Regions from separate parts of the Aeromicrobium choanae genome, predicted to be linked through region 2. Evidence: riboswitches for the same ligand, from Rfam matches in the RefSeq annotation. Region 2 holds a riboswitch; each other region holds the start of a gene.
The links. Region 2 has a riboswitch for cobalamin ahead of B5D60_RS09400 (prenyltransferase/squalene oxidase repeat-containing protein). Riboswitches for the same ligand answer to the same signal wherever they lie in the genome.

Region 1 (3,265 bases), 1.4 Mb from region 2:
GTAGTGCTCGGCCAGCTCGGCGGCCAGCTCACGCGTGCGGGTGATCCCCAGGTGCAGGGCCATCGTGGCACCCGTCGCGGCGAAGGCGGCGAGCCGCTCCCCCTCGGGCATCGCGGTCGAGCGCGCCTGGGTGCGCGTGAGAACGACCGACTGCGCGACCTCGGGAACGGTCAGCTCGGCACCCACGATCGCGGCCGCAGCGGCGTAGGCGGGCACACCCGGCGTCACGTCCCACGGCACCTGCGCGGCGTCGAGCCGACGTGCCTGCTCGTGCACCGCGGAGTAGAGCGACGGGTCGCCCGAGCACAGCCGGACGACCTCGAGCCCCTCGGCGTGCGCGCCCACGAGGTGCGCCGTGATCTCGTCGAGGTCGAGGTGCTGCGTGTCGACCAGCCGGGCGCCCTCACGGCAGTGCCCCAGCACCTCGGCGTCCAGGTAGGTGCCCGCGTAGAGGCACACGTCGGCGACCTCCAGCAGGCGCACCGCGCGCAGGGTGAGCAGGTCGGCGGCGCCGGGGCCGGCCCCGACGAAGTGGACGGTCATGAGTCTCCCTTGGTGGCGGACCACTGGCTGACGGCGCGCGCGGGCGTCCAGCCGGTGAAGGAGCCGAGCGGCTCGGCGCGCTCGACGTGGAGGCGGACGAGCTCGCCGCCGTGGCGACGGTACCGCTCGAGCAGCACGGCCTCGGTCTCGGCCGTGACGCCGTGGACGACGAGACGTCCCCCCGGCTTGAGCGCTTCCCAGCACGCGTCGAGGACACCGTCGACGCTCGCACCTCCGCCGACGAAGACCGCGTCCGGCCGGTCGAGGCCGTCGAGCGCCTGCGGCGCCGAGCCCTCCACGACCCGCAGGCCGGGGACACCCAGAGCTTCCGCATTGCGGCGGACGAGGGCGAGGCGGTCGGGTCGCGGCTCGACGGCGATCGCGCGGGCGCTGGGCCAGGCCCGCATCCACTCGACCCCGATCGAGCCGCTGCCCGCGCCCACGTCCCACAGCAGCTGGCCGGGCGCCGGCGCCAGCCGGGCAAGGGCACTGGCGCGCAGGTCGCGCTTGGTGATCTGGCCGGCGTGCTCGAACGCGTCATCGGGCAGGACTCCCCCGGCCGCCCAGCCCGGCCCGGTGCCGCGGACCTCCACGGCCAGCACGTTGAGGCGGGGCACGCCTGCGACGTCCCACTCCCGTGCGGTCGACGCGGTCCGCGTCTCGTCGGCCCCGCCGAGATGACCCAGGACGACGAGGTCGGAGTCGCCCCAGCCGAGGACGGTGAGCAGTGTCGCCACGGCCGCCGGGGTGGTCTCGTCGCTGGAGAGCACGAGCAGGCGCCGCGCGGCGGAGAGCGCCGGCACGACGAGGCGGACGTCGCGGCCCACCACGCTGACGACCGTGACCGTCTCGGCCGGCCAGCCCAGCCGCGCCCGCGCCAGCGTGACGGACGACACCGCCGGGACGACGGTGACCCGGTCCGGACCGAGCAGCTCCAGCAGCGTGGTGCCGATGCCGGAGACGAGGGGATCACCCGAGGCGAGGACCACGACGGGCTCACGTGCCTCGTCCAGGAGAGGCGGCAGTCCCTCGCGCAGGGGCGACGGCCACGCGACCCGGTCCTGACCTGCAACCGCAGGCACCGCGTGGAGGTGGCGGTGCCCGCCCAGCAGGGTGGCGGCGGCCCTCACGAGCGACCGCGAGGACTCCGGCAGGCCCTCCCAGCCGTCGGCTCCGACTCCGACGACGGTCACGTGCGCATCCATGGTGGAGCACCCTAACCCGACCCGTCCGCGGGTCGGGCCCCCTGCCCGAGGGCTGCCGGCGGCGTCTAGGGTGTGGTCGAAGGTTCGAGGTGCCCCACGGCTCATGGCCACGGGGAGAATCTGGGAAGCCGGTGAGAATCCGGCACAGGGCCCGCTGCGGTGACTCAGGCACAGACCTGGGAAGTCCGAAGACCGGCCTCGATCCGACCCGCGACGCTGCCCGCGTCGCGGACCGTCATGGCAGATCGAGCGGGAGCCCTACATGCCAACGCAGTACCCCTTTTGTGCCGTCGTCGGCTCGGACGACATGACCCTCGCCCTCACCCTCGTCGCGATCGACCCGCTCATCGGCGGCGTCCTCGTGCGTGGCGAGAAGGGCACCGCCAAGACCACCACCGTCCGCGGACTCGCCGACGTGCTGCCGCCGGTCCGCGCCTACCGGGGTGACCGCTTCTCGGTCGACCCGGGGGACCCTTCCGCGGTCTCCCCCGACGGACCGTTCGAAGCCGGGACGCCCGTCGTCGAGCGCCCGGTGCGGCTCGTCGAGCTGCCGGTCGGCGCGAGCGACGACCGCGTCACGGGCTCGCTGAAGCTCGACTCGGCGCTGCGCGACGGCGTGGTCGAGTTCGAGCCGGGTCTGCTGGCCCGCGCCCACCGCGGCCTGCTCTACGTCGACGAGGTCAACCTGCTGCACGACCACCTCGTCGACCTGCTGCTGGACGCCGCCGCGACCGGCCGGGTGAGCGTCGAGCGCGACGGGGTCTCGGTCGAGCACGCGTCGCGGTTCGTGCTGATCGGGACGATGAACCCCGAGGAGGGCGAGCTGCGCCCGCAGCTGCTCGACCGGTTCGGCCTGACCGTCGAGGTGTCCGCACCGCGCGAGCCGGCCCTGCGCGTCGAGGTCGTGCGCCGGCGTCTGGCCTTCGACGCCGATCCCGCGAGCTTCGCGGCCGCCTGGGCCGGCGAGCAGGACCTCCTGCGTGCCCGCCTGGGGTCCGCCCAGGAGCTGGTGCGCGACGTCGTCCTCGACGACGACGCGCTCACGACGATCGCCGAGATCTGCGCCGCCTTCGACGTCGACGGGCTGCGAGCCGACCTCGTCACGGCGCGCACGGCGGCGGCCCACGCGGCATGGCAGGGCCGCACCCACATCACGCGTGAGGACGTCCGCGTCGCGGCGCGCCTGGCGCTGCCGCACCGTCGCCGTCGGAACCCGTTCGACGAGCCCGGGCTCGACGAGGACCGGCTCGACGACCTGCTCGGCGACGACGAGCCCGACCCCGGACCCGACGACGACGGCCCGGGTGGTCCGGACGGCTCCGGCTCGGACTCCCCCCAGGACGGTCCCGAGGACCATCGCCCCGCCGACGCCCCCGGCCACTCCCCGGAGCAGGATGAGCAGCAGCCCCAGCCGCAGCCGGCCGGCGCCGGCTCGGTCGCCGCGGCCGGCGATCCGGCGCGCGCGCGACTGCTCGTGGTCCGCGGTACCGGCGAGGGCCAGTCCGGGCGGCGCTCCC
Region 2 (3,265 bases):
AGGCGGTACGTGTACGTCCCGGTCTTCGTCGCGACGCCGCGCTTCACGAGCTTCCCGCGGTAGTAGACGCGCACCGGCTCGCCGGCGACGAGGCCCCGCACGACGACCTTCTGCACCTTCGCGCGGCGGACCTTCGCCTTCGAGGAGACCCGCAGCTTCTTCGCGGCGAGCACCTGAACCGACGTGGATGCGACGGCGCGGCCGGTGGAGTCGCCGACGACGACGGCCCGACGGGCCGTGCCCTTCGGGACGCGCACCGTGAACGTGGCACGGCCGGCGGCCGGCACGACCGTCCGGGCCGTGGAGCCGCCGGCGACACGCGCCGTGCTGCTCCAGCCGGCGGCGAGGCCACTGGCGCTCACCTTGAGGGCGCTGCCCGAGCGGACGAACTTCGGCACGGAGACCGACGCCTTCGGCGACGAGAGCACCGCCAGGGCCGGAGCAGCCTGCGCCGAGGCACGGACCCACTGGTCGATCGCGAACTCGTCGATGCCGTCCTCGGCGCCGGCGGTCAGGGCCGCCTGGTCGTAGGCGATCGCGCCGGCCTGCGCGGCCAGCTTCCCGCCAGTGGCCTCGGTGACCTGGTGGCGTGCGACCCACGTGGCGGCCTTCGTCGCCTCCGTGGCACGGCCCGCACGGCTCAGCGCCGCCGCGGCCAGGCCGGTGGAGTTCGTGTTGGGCACGCCGTTGCCGACGAACGAGCCGTCGGCGCCCTGGGCGGCGGCGATCGCGGCCACGGCGCGGTCGACGACCGCGGCGTCGACCGTGAGGCCGGCCTCACGCGCGTCGACGAGGGTGTGGAGGGCGGCTGCGGTGGTGTCGATCTCCGGGACCTCGGGGCAGGGCGCCGTGAGCACCTGGCGGAAGGTGCCGTCCGCGCACTGCTGCGCAGCGACGTAACCGACCGAGGTGGCGGCCTCGTCGCTCCCGCCCGCGATCAGGCCGCGCGTGGCGAACGTCTGGCCGAAGAGTCCGTAGGTGTCGCTGGACTCCCCGGTCTCGTCGTTCGTCGCCGCCTCGATCTGGGCGACCAGGTCACGACCGCCGACCGAGGCCACGTCGCCGCCGGCGGCGTCCACCGCGAGCGCGAGCTTGCCGGCCGACGCGGGGTAGAACGTCGTGACGCCCTCCCAGGTCGACTCGACGTACTCGTCCACGCGCGACGTGACCGTCGAGAGGATCTGCTGCTGGACGGCCGGCTGGACGTCGAGCGCGCGGAGCGCACCGAGGACGTCGAGCGTGAGGCCGAAGTCGTCGTAGTCCCACTGGTCGTTGTGGACGACGCCATTCGTCAGCTGCGCGGAGAGCCACTGGCCGGCCGCGGCAGTGGACGGGGTGGGGGCCGCCGAGGCGGTGGGGGCGGCGGCGACGGCGGTGGACACCGCGACCGCGCCGCCTGCGAGCACCGCGAGGGCGCGTCGACGCAGGGTGGTACACATGGGGGTTTCCTTCCCGCTGCACAGGACGGGAAGGGGCCGATGTCATCAGCTCCGCCCGCTGCGTTCCTCGACAGCGTGTGGCCGGTTCCGACAGGCAGGTGCTCCGGCTCGTCGCCCCGAGGGGCGGTCTCACGGTTGCGGGTCAGCGCCGGATTCGCACCGGCTTCCCCTGGCACTGCGGAAGGTGATTGTTGAAGCGCACTCTAACACCCGCGCGCCTCGTCATTTCCCTCTCGTCGAGGGCGAGATCAGCAGGTGCGGTAGACGTGGCCCTTCGCGCCGCGCGGGACGACGTCGCGATCCCGGAGCAGGACCGAGATCCTCGAGCCCCGCGCCTTGCAGGCGCGCTTGAACGCGCGGCGGCCGTTGTCGGTGTACTCGATCTCGATCACCCGGCGGCCGTACATCCGCGTGTACCGGCCGCACTCGCGGTACACCTCGCACTCCTCGGCCACCGCGAAGTCGAAGCCGAGCCTCCGGCCGTTGATCTCGGGGGTGTTCTTCTGGGCGATGGCGAGGCCCTCGGCGTGCGCGGCGGTGACGAGCCGCTTGGCGTAGGCCCGCGCCTCCGACCGCTTCAGCAGCCTCTTCGACCGGGTCCACGAGTCGAGGTTGTCCGGCTCCACCGCGCGGAAGCCCCGGTCGGCGCACGAGGCGAACCAGCTGCGCATCACGCGCGCCGCAGCCGCGCGCTTCCCCGAGGAGCGCAGGTCGAGCAGCACCTCGTCGGGCCAGCCGGCGTCGCGCACGACGCGCCCTCTGCCGTCGCGCAGCAGCAGGCCGGGGTGCTTCTTCTTCCACCAGCGCAGGCTGCCCGGCTGGGTCTGGAACGCGTTCACGTAGCAGATCGAGTACACGCCGGGCGCCGGCTTCTCGGTGCGATCACGCACGACGACGTCCACCTTCGCGGCGGGCGGGTACGCACCGCCGAGCTGGTAGTCGGCCACCCCACCGGCCGGCGGGAGCGTGACGGGCGTGACCGCCGCGAGCACCGCGAGCAGCAGCGAGGACAGGAAGGCCATGCCTCAGGAGTACCAGTCTTCGCCGTGTCGTGGTGGGCCGCCGCCACTAGCCTGTGCCCATGAGTCTCGGTGAGGAACTTCGACGGTCCATCGACGGCAAGTGGCGCCACGTGCGTGAGCAGAGCCGCGTGGAGCTGGCCCAGCTGGACCTGGCGTACGACCACTCGCTCACCCTCGACGAGGCCCGCGAGCGCGTGCTCGACCAGATGAAGCAGCTCGTGCCCACCGGCATCCCGGCGGCCGGCTTCCGCACCGAGAACGGCGGCACCGGCGACCCGGGGATGGCCGTCACGGGGATCGAGATGCTGGCCCAGTTCGACCTGTCGCTCATGGTGAAGGCCGGCGTGCAGTGGGGCCTGTTCGGCGGCGCGATCGAGAACCTCGGCACGGAGCGCCACCACGAGAAGTACATCCCCGCGCTGATCGACCTCGACGTGCTCGGCTGCTTCGCGATGACCGAGACGGGTCACGGCAGCGACGTGCAGAGCCTCGAGACCACGGCCACGTACGACCCCGCGACGCAGGAGTTCGTGGTCCACTCCCCCACCCCGTCGGCGCGCAAGGACTACATCGGCGGTGCCGCCAAGCACGCGCGCGTGGCCGCGGTGTTCGCCCGCCTCATCACCCTCGGCGAGGACCACGGCGTGCACTGCTTCGTGGTGCCGATCCGCGACGAGGCCGGCGAGGACCTGCCCGGCGTCACCACCAGCGACTGCGGGTTCAAGGGCGGGCTCGGCGGTGTCGACAACGGCCGCATCATGTTCGACCAGGTGCGGATCCCCCGCGAGAACCTGCTCAACCGGT
Region 3 (3,265 bases), 1.4 Mb from region 2:
TCATCCGGACCGCCACCTTCTCGGCGTCCGCGGGGATGCGCGACAGGTCGGCCTCGGCGCGGATCGTGGCGAACGAGTCGACGTAGATCGCGGCGCCGTCGGTGACGTAGTCGTAGCGGCGCGACGGTGGGGCGAGAGTCATGCGTTCTCCAGGTCGGGGACGATCAGGGTGCGCCACGGCGTCACCACGAGGCCGTGCGCTCCGTGCGCGCGGACCTCGTCGAACAGGCGGGCGTCGATGCGGCCGTCGGGCACCGGCAGGTGCCACGCGATGCGGCCGTCGACCTGCTCGATCCTGCCAAGGTCCGGGGGAGGGCTGCTCACCCGGGTGCCGGGACGGGGCTCCGAGGGTGAGGCGAGGACGGTGGCCCCGCCGCCGGGCAGCTCGTCGACGTGCCACGGCGACTCCGCCTGGGCTCCCGCGAGCTCGACGAACCGCGCGGCGAGCGCCGTGAGGACTTCGGCGGCGGCTGCCAGCGGGACCACGGGACCCCACGATCCGGCCCCGGCACGGACCTGCGCGGTGTCCGCTTCGAGGGCGACGAGGCCGAGATCGAGGTCCCGGTCGACGAGGTCCCCGCGGCCGTCGTCGAGGACGAACAGGAAGCGGCCCGCCAGGGCCGCGAGACCCGGCTCGGCGCACAGTCGGCGGTCGAGCTCCGCGACGACGAGTCGCAGGTCCGCCCGGCCGCCGGACCGTCCGGTGAGCGGCGACGCCATGACGTTGCGGATCCGCTCGTGGGAGGTGGAGGGCATGAGGCCGGTCGCCATCACCGCGTCCACGACCGCGTCGGACAGGCAGCCCTCGTCGTGGGGGATCGCCCGCACCTGCAGGTTGGCGCGACTGGTCACGTGGACCGTGCCGTCGCCGTGGGCCCGGGCGACGCCGAGGAGGCCCCCGAGCGCGTCGACCGACACGGCACCACCCGGGATGCGGACCCGGATCAGGGCGCCGTCGTCGGCGATCCAGGGGCGCAGCAGACCGGGGCACAGGTCGCGTCGAGTCCGTCCGGTCACCCGGTCATGGTGTCAGGCACCCTCGTGGCGGCCGACCGGCGGACGGCCTGCTACGTTCGTCGCGCCAGTCAAACTCAGCGATGAGCCAGGGAACCCGGTGAGAGTCCGGGACTGACGCGCAGCGGTGAGGGTGACGGGCGGGGCACGAAGCCACTGGACCGAGAGGTCTGGGAAGGCGCTCCGTCCGGTCGATCCCGAGTCCGAAGACCTGCTGGCCCTCACGGCGACCGCCGTTTGGTCCCACCGGGCTTCGCGAAAGAGCCCCAGACCTCGAAGGATCGCGCCTGTGCGTACTCCCGTCCGTCGTCCCCTCGTCCTGCTCGCCGGCGCCGCGCTCGCGCTGAGTGCCTGCTCGAGCAGCGACGCCTCGTCCGATGCCGAGACCGCCGCGGGGTACCCCCGTGAGGTGGAGAACTGCGGTCGCACCACCGCCGTCACGGCCCCTCCGAAGCGCATCGTGTCGCTCAACCAGGGATCGACCGAGATCCTCCTGTCCCTCGGGCTGGCCGACCGCATGGCCGGCACCTCCACCTGGACCGATCCCGTGATGAAGGGACTCGAGGGCGACAACGCGAAGGTCGAGCGGCTGGCGGACAGCGCGCCCTCGATGGAGCGGGTCCTCGAGACCGAGCCGGACCTCGTGACCGCCTCGTTCGCGAGCGTGCTCGGCCAGGGCGGCGTCGGCTCGGCGGACGCCTTCGGCAAGTTCGGTGTCCCGACGTACCTGTCGCCCGCCGAGTGCGAGGGCAAGGACAACCAGGGCGACGGCGACGGTGCGCGCACGGGGATCCTGGAGATCGACACGATCTACCGCGAGATCACCGAGCTCGCCGCGCTCCTCGACGTCGAGGAGCAGGGTGACGAGCTCGTCGCCGGCCTGCAGGACCGTGTCGCCGCGGCCGCGGCGAAGGCGCCGGAGGACGAGGTGAGTGTCCTCTACTGGTTCGCCAACAGCGAGGCGCCCTACATGGCCGGCTGCTGCGGGGGCCCCGGCATCATCACGCGGGCCCTGGGCCTGAAGAACGTCTTCGACGACACGAAGTCCGAGTGGCCGCAGATCGGCTGGGAGACGGTCGCGGACCGCGACCCCGACGTCCTCGTGATCGGCGACCTGACCCGCAAGAGCCAGACCGCGGAGACCGCGAAGGCGAAGATCGAGTTCCTCGAGACCAACCCGGTCACCCGGGAGATGACGGCCGTGAGGAACCGCCGCTACGTCGCCCTCACCGGCGCTGCCCTCAACCCCTCGATCCGCACCGTCGAAGGACTGGAGCAGGTCGCCGACGCACTGGCCGCCTTCGGTCTCTCACGGTGACGACGACCCGGCGCGCCTGGCTGCTGGCCTCCGCGGGGCTGGCCCTGTTGGTGGCCTCGGCCTGCGTTGCGGTCACGATCGGCCCCTCCGACGTGGGTCCGCGGTCGGTCGTGTCCCTGGCCTGGTCGCGACTGGCCGGGGGCGAGTCCGGGCTGAGCCGGATCCAGGAGGGCATCGTCTGGGACCTGCGGCTGCCGCGCACGCTGCTCGCGGCGGCCTGCGGTGCCGGGCTCGCCGTGTGCGGCGTGATCCTGCAGTCCCTGCTGCGGAACCCGCTGGCCGATCCCTTCGTGCTGGGCGTGTCCTCCGGCGCCTCGACCGGTGCGGTGTCGATCGTCGTGCTGGGAGTGGGCGCCGGCGCGGTGGGGTTGGCCGCCGGAGCGTTCGTCGGCGCCATCGGGGCGTTCCTGCTCGTGCTCGTCCTCGCCGCTGCGGCCGGCGGGACCACCGACCGCGTCGTCCTCGCCGGGGTCGCGGCCACGCAGCTGTTCTCGGCGCTGACGTCGTTCATCGTCTTCACCTCCGCCGACGCGGAGCAGACGCGCGGCGTGCTCTTCTGGCTGCTCGGGTCGCTGGGCAGCGCCTCCTGGACCGACGTCGTGGTGGTCGGGGTGACGGTGGTCGGGGCCGTGATCGCGTGCCTCCTGCTCGCCTCCACGCTCGACGCGTTCGCCTTCGGGCAGGACAGCGCGGCCACGCTCGGCATCGACGTGGCCCGAGCGCGGCTGGTGCTGCTGGTCGTGACGGCCCTGACCACCGCGGTCATCGTCAGCACGTCGGGGGCGATCGGGTTCGTCGGGCTCGTGCTGCCCCACGTGGCGCGCGCCATGGTGGGCGTGAACCACCGGCGCATGCTGCCGCTCGCCGCGATCCTCGGGGCCGTCTTCCTCGTCTGGGTCGACACCGCGGCGCGCACCGTAATCGCGCCGCAGG

Region 1: linked by a shared signal. The riboswitch ahead of B5D60_RS16455 (VWA domain-containing protein) and the one ahead of B5D60_RS09400 (prenyltransferase/squalene oxidase repeat-containing protein) in region 2 are both predicted to bind cobalamin.
Region 3: linked by a shared signal. The riboswitch ahead of B5D60_RS16425 (ABC transporter substrate-binding protein) and the one ahead of B5D60_RS09400 (prenyltransferase/squalene oxidase repeat-containing protein) in region 2 are both predicted to bind cobalamin.

The regions. Positions count from the first base shown of each region.
Region 1 is NZ_LT796768.1:3,382,454-3,385,718, forward strand. Features, by position in the region: gene cobM (precorrin-4 C(11)-methyltransferase) at 1-543, opposite strand, end outside; gene cbiE (precorrin-6y C5,15-methyltransferase (decarboxylating) subunit CbiE) at 540-1,736, opposite strand; cobalamin riboswitch at 1,819-1,963, shown strand; gene B5D60_RS16455 (VWA domain-containing protein) at 2,011-3,265, shown strand, end outside.
Region 2 is NZ_LT796768.1:1,960,136-1,963,400, reverse strand. Features, by position in the region: gene B5D60_RS09400 (prenyltransferase/squalene oxidase repeat-containing protein) at 1-1,439, opposite strand, end outside; cobalamin riboswitch at 1,516-1,668, opposite strand; gene B5D60_RS09395 (endo alpha-1,4 polygalactosaminidase) at 1,688-2,461, opposite strand; gene B5D60_RS09390 (acyl-CoA dehydrogenase family protein) at 2,521-3,265, shown strand, end outside.
Region 3 is NZ_LT796768.1:3,376,953-3,380,217, reverse strand. Features, by position in the region: gene B5D60_RS16435 (precorrin-8X methylmutase) at 1-142, opposite strand, end outside; gene B5D60_RS16430 (sulfite reductase subunit beta) at 139-1,017, opposite strand; cobalamin riboswitch at 1,066-1,247, shown strand; gene B5D60_RS16425 (ABC transporter substrate-binding protein) at 1,304-2,332, shown strand; gene B5D60_RS16420 (FecCD family ABC transporter permease) at 2,329-3,265, shown strand, end outside.